Regions from separate parts of the Pseudoalteromonas sp. SR43-2 genome, predicted to be linked through region 1. Evidence: predicted binding sites of a transcription regulator. Region 1 holds the regulator's gene; each other region holds the start of a gene.

Region 1 (4,322 bases):
CAATATTTAGCTGCTGTAAATAAGTAGCGAGTAAACGTGCTGACCACAGTTCCCCATGCGCAAGTAACGCAGCCTCTTTTAGCTGCTCAGCTTGAGCAAGTTCTGCAATATTACTAAGCTCGGTATTTAGTGTTTTAAGTGCGCAGCACTTTAAATCAGCTTGTAATAACTGCTCAATTAAATCGCTTTGATGGTTATTTAACTGCAGTAAAATATCAGCGACAGCTTGCGTGTCTTGCAGCTGATAACTTTGCCACAACGACACAAGTGTATCTGTAGTCTTACCTGCAGCAGATACCACAATACAGTCACCCGGCTGAGTATGCCCAATAATTATTTTAGCTACGCTTTGATAGCGCTCACTAGAGCTTAAGCTTGAACCACCAAATTTATGTACACAATTGACCATATTTATACCAATTCGCTTAATTAAGTTGTCTATTTTGAGGAAAGAAAACCGTATCGATAACAAGGCAAAAATTTCGTTATTTAGTTGTTCTATATTAGGAATTTTTAACGATTTTATCGTGCGGTTTAATCCCTCAAATTGATTAGGGCGTGTTGTTCTTTGTGGATTGAAATTTGTTCAATCTAGGGGCGATTAAATCGCGGCGCGAGGTTTGTAACCTAGTGGGCTAAGTAAAAACCGAGCAACAAAGAGTTAATCGTCCCTAGAAAGAACCCAAAGGGCAGCGCATGTTTGGTATTTATGCTGCGTTATCGCCTATTCATGGGGAATAACCACACTACATAGGCTCCGCCTTGCCTAAAAACCAAACATACTACTGCAAATTCACCCACCAAAGATCAACACGCCCTAGGTATTATTGCGGATTGGTATTACTTACCAAAGCGCTGGACGGGCTGCACTTAATTTAACGTTTCCACCAGAAGTGCCAGCACCTTTGCCTACACGGCCAACATTTTTATTTTGCCCTGGTTTTACAAGTTCAAATACTCGTTCAAAGTCAGCTATTAAATCGTGTATATCTTCAATCCCAACCGAAATACGAATAAGCGTATCGCCCACACCCGCCTCTAAACGTGCCTTTGCCTCCATGCCTGCGTGCGTCATAGTTGCGGGGTGACAAATTAAACTCTCTACGCCACCTAGTGACTCAGCTAAACTAAACGTTTTAAGACTAGTTAAAAATGCTGCAGCGTCGTTTATATCGCCTTTAATATCAAAACTAACCATGCCACCAAAGCCAAGTTGTTGTGCTTTAGCAAGCTCATGTTGAGGATGCGATTCAAGTCCTGGATAGTAAACTTGGCTTACAAAATTGGAACTTTCAAGGTACTTAGCTATTGCTAGCGCATTTTCTTGGTGCTGCCTTAAACGCACATTTAGAGTACGTAGACCACGAAGCGTTAAATAACTATCAAAAGGCGCGCCCGTAATACCAATATTATTTGCCCACCAAGCAAGCTCATCACCAAGCTCTTGTGTTGCAGCAATAACAGCGCCGCCCACTACATCTGAGTGCCCGTTAATATATTTAGTAGTTGAATGCACCACAATATCTACACCAAACTTAATAGGGTTTTGTAAGGCAGGAGACAAAAACGTGTTATCTGCGGCAACCAATGCACCGCATTGCTTAGCAACATCGGTAACCGCTTTAATATCGGTTAAACGAAGTACTGGGTTACTTGGAGTCTCTATCCAAATAAGCTTAGGCTTAATTGCTAAAATTTGTTGAAGGCTTTCTTCTTTTGTTAAATCTAATACTTCAAGCTTCAATAATCCGCGTTTTTGTAACGATGTAAATAAACGATAGCTACCACCATAACAATCATGTGGAATTACTAACGTGTCGTCACTGTTAAGTAGCTGAGTAGCTAAATGCACGGCAGCCATACCTGTGGCCGTAATTATGCCACGAGCGCCGCCTTCAAGCTTAGCAAGCGTCTCTGCTAAAATATCACGATTAGGGTTACCACTGCGGCCATAATCATACTCACGCTTAGTATCAAAGTCGGCAAACGAATAAGTCGTTGATAAATAAATTGGCGGCACCACTGCACCATGATGTTTATCAGCATCAACGCCGTTACGTACAGCAATGGTCGCTTTGTTTTTTTCGCTCATATTCGTCACCTGATTAATTTGGATGTTTAGACGTCTAAAAGAGTAAGTTATCCGTTTTAATAAGTCAAAGGATTTTAAAGCTCTAGATGGCTAAAGTTAGGAAAGGCGTTTGCTAGTATCACATTTTAGCTCACAAAAGTGAGCTTATTTTTACATCCCAAATAGGCTTATTAAGATAGATCGGTATCTATTATTTGACTATCTTTTTTAAATCGATAGAATTTCACGCATATTTACACGCTTTTTATACCGTGTGAGAAATTAATAATCTGAGGCAACGATACATCTTATGGCTAAATGGAATGGTGAGTATATTCACCCATACGCAGAACACGGGAAAAAATCAGAGCAAGTTAAAAAGATCACCGTTTCGATCCCGCTAAATGTATTAAAAGTTTTAACGGATGAGCGTACGCGTCGTCAAATCAACAACCTTCGCCATGCAACAAATAGTGAATTGCTATGTGAGGCGTTTTTGCATGCATTTACTGGTCAACCTTTACCAAATGACGATGACCTACGTAAAGACAACGCAGAAAAAGTACCAGAAGAAGTTAAAAAGATAATGCAAGAAATGGGTTTAGAAGTGCCTATTTTAAACGAAGAATAAATCGTTACCTTTTTAATCAAAAAACCTCAGCATTGCTGAGGTTTTTTGTTTAAGCGTTATATATTACGCCATATAATTTTCAGGCAAATCAATTTGCGCAACACCCGACTCTACCGCAGCAAGTGCTACAGCTTTAGCTATACGCGGTAGTAAACGCGGATCCATTGGTTTTGGAATAATATACTGCGCACCAAACTCTAGTTTATCTACGCCTGCGGCTTTTAAAACTTCTGCAGGTACAGGCTCTTTGGCAATACTACGAATAGCCTCAACTGCAGCAATTTTCATTTCATCGTTAATCGCGCTTGCACGTACATCAAGTGCACCACGGAAAATAAACGGGAAACATAAAACATTGTTAACCTGGTTAGGGTAATCAGAGCGCCCTGTTGCCATAATTAAATCGTTGCGTGCGCCGTGAGCAAGTGCAGGATCGATCTCTGGATCTGGGTTTGAACATGCAAACACGACCGGTTTTTCTGCCATTAGTTTTAAATCTTCGGCAGCTAACAAGTTAGGACCCGAAACACCAACAAACACATCAGCATCTGCAATTACATCTTGCAATGTGCGTTTATCGGTATTGTTAGCAAAAAGCTGTTTATATTCATTTAAATCATCGCGACGAGTATGAATAACACCTTTACGGTCAAGCATATAAATGTGTTCACGCAGTGCACCACACTTAATTAACAGTTCCATACACGCAACTGCAGCAGCGCCTGCACCTAAACATACAATTATTGCATCTTCAATTGATTTACCTTGTACTTCTAGCGCATTTAACATGCCGGCAGCCGTCACAATGGCGGTGCCGTGTTGGTCGTCATGAAAAACAGGAATGCTACAACGCTCTATTAATGCTTTTTCAATTTCAAAACACTCTGGTGCTTTAATATCTTCAAGGTTAATACCACCAAATGTGTCAGCAATATTGGCAACCGTGTTAATAAAGTCTTCTGTTGTTTTGTGCTTTACTTCAATATCAATAGAATCAAGCCCTGCAAAACGTTTAAACAATAACGCCTTGCCTTCCATTACGGGCTTAGACGCTAAAGGACCTAAATTACCCAAGCCCAAAATTGCAGTACCATTAGTGATAACCGCAACCATGTTACCTTTACCGGTATATTTATATGCATTTGCAGGATCTGCGGCAATTTCACGTACAGGCTCAGCGACACCTGGGCTATAAGCTAGGGCTAAGTCTTGAACTGTTTTAGCTGGTTTTGTTAGCTCAATGCTAATTTTACCAGGTACGGGATGTGAGTGATAATGTAGTGCTTGTTCACGAAAGTCAGACATAACGCGATGGTATCCTGCAATTTAAGTTAAAGTGAGAGGTGGAGTCTTGGGGTACGATACCCTTATTATTTTTAAATTCCAAGCAATATCAGGTCTATCCTGTTATATGCTATATCCTTTAATTTTAAGAGGTTTTTCAGTAACTTTGCAGGATTATATAAACATTTGATAAATAAAAATTCACCAAAAAAGTAAGTTTTGAGGTGTGTTTATGTCTATTAAAATATTAAAAAAATGTATGTTTAACACATCATCACAAACTTAAAATAACAGCCTACTACACTACTTTAAAAACAGATAAGCCCACGTTAGCTA
Region 2 (4,322 bases), on a different contig from region 1:
CAGGTAAAAGAGAGCCAAGTAGGCGTCGTAAATAATAGCTTTTACTTTACTTTTTTGCCTATACTGGAGCTATTAAATAGCCGAGGTAAAGTTAATGTTTGAAACTGATAAATGGGCATTCTCTGGTGTTGATGGCCAAATATCTTTGCATAAATGGCAAAAAACAATGGACCTTATCACGGGGCTTTTTTCTGCCCCGTCTGGTTATATAGTTCAGGCAACAAGCAAAGGCTATCGCGTTGTTATTAGAAGTAACGAAGGTGGCTCAAGCTTTGAAACCAATCCGATACTTCCTCCTCAAACACCTCTTTTTTGTCGGCACGTCGCTGAAACTAATAATATTTTATATGTTAATGATGCAAGCAATAACGATGCATGGAACACACTGCCAGAAGTAGTTGAGGATGGTGTTGAATCGTACTTAGGTTTACCTATTCATTGGCCTGAAGGCGAAGTATTTGGCACGCTATGCTTAAAAGACACTAAAATAACTAGCTATACCGATGAATACTTTGAGCTCATAGAGCAACTACGCGATTTAATTGAAGACGACCTAGCGCTTGTGTATAGCTATGAGCAAATGCGCGAAATAGCCATGTTAGACTCATTAACGAGTATTTATAATCGCCGAGCACTTAACTTACTAGCTCAGCAAAAGCTTAATTTAGCACTGCGTTTGGGCTTCGACGTATGTTGCTTGTTTATTGATATAAACGACTTTAAAAAATTAAACGACACCTGCGGACATGAAGTGGGCGACAAAGCCTTAATTATATTGGCAGATACGCTAAAAACACATTTAAGAGATGCCGATATAGTAGGGCGTTTAGGTGGTGATGAGTTTGTTGCAGTAATGCAATTAAGCGATAAAGGTAAAATTAGCTTCATCACGGATAAGATATCCTCTGAGTATTCAAAATCTTTACTCAAAGAAGACGTTTGCGATTTATCGCTCAGCATAGGTTATAGTTTTACTAATAAACAAAAGCAGCCCTTTGAAGCGCTATTAAATGATGCAGACCACGCAATGTATAAAAATAAACAAGCGTATAGGCTCGCTAAAAAAGCAGAATAATAAAAGGAAGTTCGTCATGACTCATGCCACAAAAACTTGGCTAGTTTTTTCTGCGATAGGTTTTATTTTTGGTGTTATGTGCTCCTCTATGGGGTTTGCCTTAAAAAGGCTTGAGAGTAATAACCAAAAATAGCTTCAATGAATAGCTTAAACTGCAAATTTTTACTTGTACTTCTTAATTTATTTTTCAAAGTACGGACATAAAAAAAGCAAGCCATGAGGCTTGCCAAGAAGGGTGTTAATTAGCTCTTACCTAGCCTTTAAGCTATTAATTTTTCAGCAAGGTTTAATTCCATAATAGCTTTTAATAAACGGTATAAGTTAATTGACGCGTCAATTTCTTCTTTACGGTTTGTTAAGCTTTCAATATTTAAGCCCAGTGGCACGTCTAGGTGCGCACAGCTTTTAAGTATTAAGTCGAGGTTTTCGCGGCAAATACGGACCGATTCGCTTAATGTATTGTCTGCATCAAGCATGCGCCATTTTGTTGCCTCTGGCACTGAGATACCCAACCATTGCATAAATTCTAAGGTTTTTTCGCCGCCGCACGGGGTAAACGTTAATATAATACGTTGAGGTGTAATACCCTGCGCTTTACATGTACGTGCGTAGCTAGTAATTAGCTCTATAGTCGCTTGTGCATCGTAAACAGCTTGCGATATAAAAAACTGACAACCTTGTGCTGTTTTTTCTATTAATCGTTCGTGCTCATTTCGTTTACTTGAATGGCGTTCAGCAATCGTAACGCCACCTAAAAAGAAATCATCTGATTGCTCAGCCAATGCTTTATAAGCATCTGGCAGGCTTAGCTTTATATCGCCTATCGATGATGGGCTACCTACTAAAACAACATTTTGTAAATCGTAGTCGTTTTTAGTTTCACTTAGCCAATCTTTAAATTCGCCTACGCCACGCTGCGCCACACTTTTATAAGTAATTACATCTTGTGCAGATAAATTACGAAGTAAATGGCTGTATTCACGCGGATCAACGGTTTGTTTAAACGCAAATGGACGGTCTTGATTAGTTCGGCTGCTTTCGTCTTGAATGTCGTAAATTATCACGCCGTCGTATTCAATTTCGTGTAAGCGACCTAATAGCTTTTCTGCAATGGTTTTTAATTGCGCTTTATCGGTGCCAATTTTAGGCGGGGTAGTACCAATAAGATAAACACCTTGATTGGTGTCCACTATCTTCTCTTTTAGTGATAAAGCCATAATCCTCATTCCAGCTAAGTTTGTTTTGATGGATTTAATATAGCAGCCATTTAGACGTCTAGATAGATTTATTTAATGAAAGTTTTTCAATTAACATGATGTTTATTCATAGTGCTTGTTCCCATAATTTATAATTGACACAGTTGTTTACATAATAAATTCCCTTGGGGCTCTTATATTTATTGGCTATGGGGCATAATTAAAGAGTTAAATCTGACAACAAATTTGCTCAATTTAAAAAGGGACAACAATGAAATTTAAATTATTAGCAACCAGCTTAGCGGTATCGCTGGCGTTAACAGGTTGCGCCATGCAACAAAACCAAAGCACGCAAACAACAGCACAACAAGAACAAGTAAATAAAGCTGATGACCGTGTTTTTTCACAAGATTACTTAATTGAAGAGCTAGAAAACGGCTTACGTGTCATGGTTGTTAAAACCGATTACCCTGATGTAGTGTCGCTGCAAATTCCGGTATCGGTTGGATCGCGTAACGAAGTTGAAGAGGGCAAAACAGGCTTTGCTCACTTTTTTGAACACATGATGTTTAAAGGCTCACAAAAATACCCTGAAGATGTGTACTCAGACATATTAAAAAATTCAGGTGTTGATAACCGCGCTTATACAACAAACGATTACACAAATTACCATTTAAACTTTTCAAAGCAGCATCTTGATAAAGTACTTGAGCTTGAAGCTGATATTTTTCAAAACTTAACCTACACCGAAGAACAATTTAGAACCGAAGCCCAAACGGTAAAAGGTGAGTACTTAAAAAACAACGCGAGCCCAATTCGTAAATTATTAAGCGCTGTACGCGAAGAGGCGTTTGATAAGCACACGTATAAACACACCACTATGGGCTTTTTTAAAGACATAGAAGCCATGCCTGATCAAATGGCCTATGGTAAAGAGTTTTTTGCTAAGTTTTATAAACCTGAGTATGTGTCACTTGTTATTGTGGGCGATGTAGACCCACAAGCAACAATGGCAATGGTTAAAAAACATTGGGGCAGCTGGAAAAAAGGTAACTATGTTGCTGATATTAAAGCAGAGCCTGTGCAACAAGCACCAAAATATTTACACCAGCAAGATGAAGCGCTACCAGGGCATTGGTTACTCGTATCGTACAAAGGCGCTGCGTGGGAGCCTGCTAAAAAAGACAGAGCGGCGCTTGATTTAATCTCACAGCTTTATTTTTCTAGTAATTCAGATTTATATCAAGAGCTAGTGGTCGACAAACAAATTGCCAGCCAAATGTTTACCTATAACCCAGAGACTAAAGATCCGGGTTTATTACACGTATTTGTTAAAGTAGAAAACGCAGATGATTTAGCCACTGCGCGCGATGTCATTAATCGAACTTATGCAAAAGCACGCACTGAGCTTGTTGATGAGCAAAAGCTAAGTGATTTAAAATCGAACCTTAAATACAGCTTTATAAATGGCTTAGATTCGTCGCAAGCGATTGCATCAACCCTTGCCAGCTACATGCATTTTGAGCGCGATCCAGAGGTTATAAACCAGCTGTATAAATCGGCAGATAACATCACCAGCGCAGACATTAAAGCCGTTGCTAATAAATACTTTACTGATAACGCACGTACCACATTAACAATGTCGGCACTTGATAAAGCCCCAGGTTTTGAGCAAGAAGTTAATTTAAATACGCTTACTGCAAAGCTTGAACAAGCACCCGCGGCACCTGCATTTAAAGTACTTGATAAAACCAATAGCTCGCCGTTAATCGATGTTAACTTTTTATTCAATACCGGCGCGGCTGCCGACCCTCAAGGCAAAAAAGGTGTTGCTGCGCTCACTGCGGCTATGCTTGCACAAGGTGGCTCAGAGGCGACAAGCTATAAAGATATTCAAAAAGCACTTTATCCGCTTGCAGGTAGCTTTGGTTATCAAATAGATAAAGAAATGCTGTCGTTTCAAGGGCGTATTCATAAAGACAATGCAGCGCAGTGGTATTCACTTGTGAGCGATCAATTATTAAACCCAGGCTTTAGAGACGATGACTTTA
Region 3 (4,322 bases), on a different contig from region 1:
GTTTTTACGGGTGTTACGAATTTCAGCTCTTATTTGTGCGCGTTTATTGCTCATTAAACTAATTAGCCATTTTTAAAAAGAGAATAAATCGGGAAAAATTAAAAAAACAGCCAGTACGACTAGCAAAATGGTGGCAGTTGCAATCAATGAATATAAAAGTAAGTTACTGCGTTTTTTAGAAGGTGCTAAATCCTCATCTAGCATTAGGTCGTCATTTTGCCATTCGTCTACACTTTCGTCTGGTGTATTTAATTGAGCTTCAGGAAGGCGTTGCTCTAGCTCATCTAGCTTTTCTTCAAGGCGTATTAAGCTGCTAGTGATGTAATCAAGTGCATCAAAAATACGTTCATCACGTTGGTTGTTATTTGCAGCTGCGGGGGAGCTATTTTGAATCTCATTTGAAACAGCTTGCAGCTTACTTTTAATACCTAGGCTTGCTAATAACTTAGTCTGTTTTAACGCTTTGTCTTTATCGCTTGGCGCAAACAGCGGCTTACCTTTAAAAAAAAGAGCTACTTTTTCATCTGACGTTTTTAATTTTGCAGCTAAGTTTGCGCACGCTGTTTTTATGTCAACGTTATCGGCAAGTCCTGCAAATATAACGCGAAAGTTATCGGCCATTTAACTATCCCTAAAGCTTTTATAATGAAATGAGTATATACCTAAAGTACAAAAGAATTCGAGGTCGATTTTATAGTTATTTTGTAGACGCACTACAAACAATGTAACTGATAAGTTTTAGATACAAAAACGGCCCTATTAAGGGCCGTTTTTAATTTTCTTCAACACTTTTTGCTTAAAGGCCAGCGGCTGCACGAAGTGCATCAGCTTTATCTGTACGTTCCCAAGGGAATTCGTCACGACCAAAGTGGCCGTAAGCCGCTGTAGGAAGGTAGATAGGGCGCTCTAAATCAAGCATTTGAATTAAGCCGTAAGGGCGCAGGTCAAAGTGTTCACGAATAAGCTCGATTAAACGGCTTTCTTCTAACTTGCTTGTACCAAACGTTTCAACGCTGATAGATGTAGGCTCTGCAACACCGATTGCGTAGGAAACTTGTAATTCACATTTATCAGCAAGGCCAGCCGCAACTACGTTTTTAGCAACGTAACGTGCAGCGTATGCAGCTGAGCGGTCAACTTTTGATGGATCTTTACCAGAGAAAGCACCACCACCGTGACGAGCCATACCACCGTATGTATCAACGATGATTTTACGACCTGTTAAACCACAATCGCCCATTGGTCCGCCAATTACAAAGCGACCCGTTGGGTTAATGAAAAATTTAGTCGCGCTTGTAATAAGCTCTGCAGGAAGTACCGGCTTGATGATAGTTTCCATCACCGCTTCTACTAAATCTTTTTGCGAAATGTCTTCGCTGTGCTGAGTAGATAGTACTACTGCATCAATACCTACTGGCTTACCATTTTCGTATGCAAAAGTAACTTGAGATTTTGCATCTGGACGTAACCAGTTAAGCTCGCCGCTTTTACGTACTTGCGCTTGGCGCTGTACTAAACGGTGTGAGTAAGTAATTGGCGCAGGCATTAGCACTTCTGTTTCGTTACATGCGTAACCAAACATAAGACCTTGGTCGCCAGCACCTTGTTCTTCTGGGCTAGTACGGTCAACACCTTGGTTAATGTCAGGAGACTGTTTACCAATAGTGTTTAAAATTGCACATGAATCGGCATCAAAGCCCATGTCTGAATGTGTGTAGCCAATTTCACGTACTGTTTTACGTGTAATTTCTTCAATATCAACCCATGCGCTAGTAGTGATTTCACCACCAACCATAACCATACCTGTTTTTACGTAAGTTTCGCACGCAACACGGGCATGAGAGTCTTGCTCTAGGATAGCATCAAGTACCGCATCAGAGATTTGATCGGCGATTTTATCCGGATGACCTTCAGAAACTGATTCAGAAGTAAATAAATGTTTTGCCATTGTATTTCTGCTCACAAATATTGCGCTTCACAAACGTCGGTATTAGCGCTAAAAAATTAAGGGGCGTATTTTATCGAAAACAAAACACCTTGCATAGTGTTTTTACGCCTAGACGTCTAAATAAAATTACTAATAACTTTTTGGTCTTAAAAAATATTCATAATGCCTCACTTTTATAGGGTTTTTAATTGCACACAGCCCCCACAATAAGTAAGAATGGTCGATATAAACAAACCCAAGTTACTTGGGTGCATAAACAAACACATAAATACCCGCGCAAATACACATAAAGGTAGGAGAATTCATGCCATCTCGCAAAGAACTTGCAAATGCTATTCGCGTCTTGTCAATGGACGCAGTACAAAAGGCCAAATCTGGTCACCCTGGAGCCCCTATGGGCATGGCTGATATCGCAGAAGTATTATGGCGCGATTATCTAAAACACAACCCAACAAATCCAGAGTGGGCTGACCGTGACAGATTTATTCTTTCAAACGGCCACGGTTCAATGCTTATCTATTCTCTATTGCATCTAAGTGGTTACGACTTACCACTGGACGAAATTAAAAACTTCCGTCAAATGCATTCTAAAACACCAGGTCACCCTGAATATGGCTATGCACCAGGAATCGAAACTACTACGGGTCCATTAGGTCAAGGGATCACAAATGCCGTAGGTATGGCAATTGCTGAAAAAGCGCTAGCTGCACAGTTTAACCGTGAAGGTCACGATATTGTTGATCACTTTACCTATGCATTTATGGGCGATGGCTGCCTTATGGAAGGTATTTCTCATGAAGCTGGTTCACTTGCAGGCACATTAGGTCTGGGTAAACTTGTTGCATTTTGGGATGACAACGGCATTTCAATCGATGGTGAAGTAGAAGGTTGGTTTACAGATGACACGCCAGCTCGCTTTAAAGCATACGGTTGGCATGTAATTAGTGGTGTTGATGGCCACGACAGCGATGCTATAAGTGCTGCAATTGCAGAAGCTAAAAGCGTTACAGATAAACCATCACTAATTTGTTGTAAAACAATTATTGGTTACGGCTCACCTAATAAATCTGGTAGCCACGATTGTCACGGTGCACCACTAGGTGATGACGAAATTAAAGCGTCTCGCGAATTCTTAGGTTGGACTGGCGATGCGTTCGAAATTCCTGATGATATTTACGCACAATGGGATAGCAAAGAAAAAGGTCAGCAGCTTGAATCAAGCTGGGACGAAAAGTTTGCAGCATACGCAAAAGCATACCCAGAGCTTGCAGCTGAATACAAGCGTCGTATTAATAACGAACTGCCTGGCGATTGGGCTGAAAAATCTCAAGCGTACATTGAGCAATTACAAGCAAACCCAGCAAACCCAGCGTCTCGTAAAGCATCACAAAATGCATTAAACGCATTTGGTCCGTTATTACCAGAATTTATGGGTGGCTCAGCCGATTTAGCAGGCTCAAACTTAACAATTTGGGATGGCTCTAAAGGTTTAACACACGACGATGCAAGCGGTAACTACATTTACTACGGTGTACGTGAGTTTGGTATGTCGGCAATTATGAATGGTATTGCCCTTCATAAAGGCTTTATTCCTTACGGTGCTACGTTCTTAATGTTTGTTGAATATGCAAAAAATGCCGTACGTATGGCTGCATTAATGAAGCAACCAAGCATTTTTGTATACACGCACGATTCAATCGGTTTAGGTGAAGATGGTCCAACTCACCAACCAGTAGAGCAAATTGCAAGCATGCGTTTAACGCCTAACTTATACAACTGGCGCCCATGTGACCAAGTTGAGTCGGCAATTGCATGGCAACAAGCTATTGAGCGTAAAGACGGTCCAACATCGTTAATCTTTACTCGCCAAGGTCTTGAGCAACAAGCGCGTGACGCACAGCAATTAAGCGATGTTAAAAAGGGTGGTTACATCCTTAGCTGTGACGGCAATCCTGAAATTATTTTCATTGCGACGGGCTCTGAAGTGCAACTAGCACAAGATTCAGCAACTGAGCTACGCAGCCAAGGTAAAAAGGTACGTGTTGTATCTATGCCATGTACTGATGCCTTTGAAGATCAAAGCGCAGAGTACAAAGAAAGCGTATTACCGGCATCTGTTACACGCCGCGTAGCAGTAGAAGCAGGTATTGCTGACTACTGGTACAAGTACGTAGGTCTAAATGGCGCAGTAGTAGGTATGACTACCTTTGGTGAGTCAGCACCTGCTGGCGAGCTGTTTGAGCACTTTGGTTTTACAGTGGAAAACATTGTAAGCAAAGCAAACGAGCTTTTTTAATCGCTTTGATCAAATAAAGTAAGTAATTGAAAAACCCGCACATGTTGCGGGTTTTTTTATGCCTTTACATGAAGCAAC

Evidence for each region. Region 1 encodes MetJ, which represses methionine synthesis genes. Its sites were predicted from a motif close to TAGACGTCTAGACGTCTA; they were not measured.
Region 2: H5120_RS01260 (methylenetetrahydrofolate reductase) is a predicted target of MetJ. The motif match lies at 2,336-2,353, and genes of this name have one in related genera.
Region 3: metK (methionine adenosyltransferase) is a predicted target of MetJ. The motif match lies at 2,050-2,067, and genes of this name have one in related genera.

Annotation. Positions count from the first base shown of each region.
Region 1 covers NZ_JACJED010000008.1:98,425-102,746, forward strand. Annotated here, with positions in the region: gene metL (bifunctional aspartate kinase/homoserine dehydrogenase II) at 1-409, opposite strand, end outside; gene metB (cystathionine gamma-synthase) at 845-2,092, opposite strand; gene metJ (met regulon transcriptional regulator MetJ) at 2,382-2,702, shown strand; gene H5120_RS09005 (malic enzyme-like NAD(P)-binding protein) at 2,766-4,007, opposite strand.
Region 2 covers NZ_JACJED010000001.1:251,916-256,237, forward strand. Annotated here, with positions in the region: gene H5120_RS01250 (DEAD/DEAH box helicase) at 1-35, shown strand, start outside; gene H5120_RS01255 (sensor domain-containing diguanylate cyclase) at 95-1,075, shown strand; gene H5120_RS01260 (methylenetetrahydrofolate reductase) at 1,336-2,292, opposite strand; gene H5120_RS01265 (pitrilysin family protein) at 2,543-4,322, shown strand, end outside.
Region 3 covers NZ_JACJED010000004.1:238,762-243,083, reverse strand. Annotated here, with positions in the region: gene H5120_RS05300 (5-formyltetrahydrofolate cyclo-ligase) at 1-54, opposite strand, end outside; gene H5120_RS05295 (hypothetical protein) at 73-621, opposite strand; gene metK (methionine adenosyltransferase) at 797-1,948, opposite strand; gene tkt (transketolase) at 2,253-4,244, shown strand.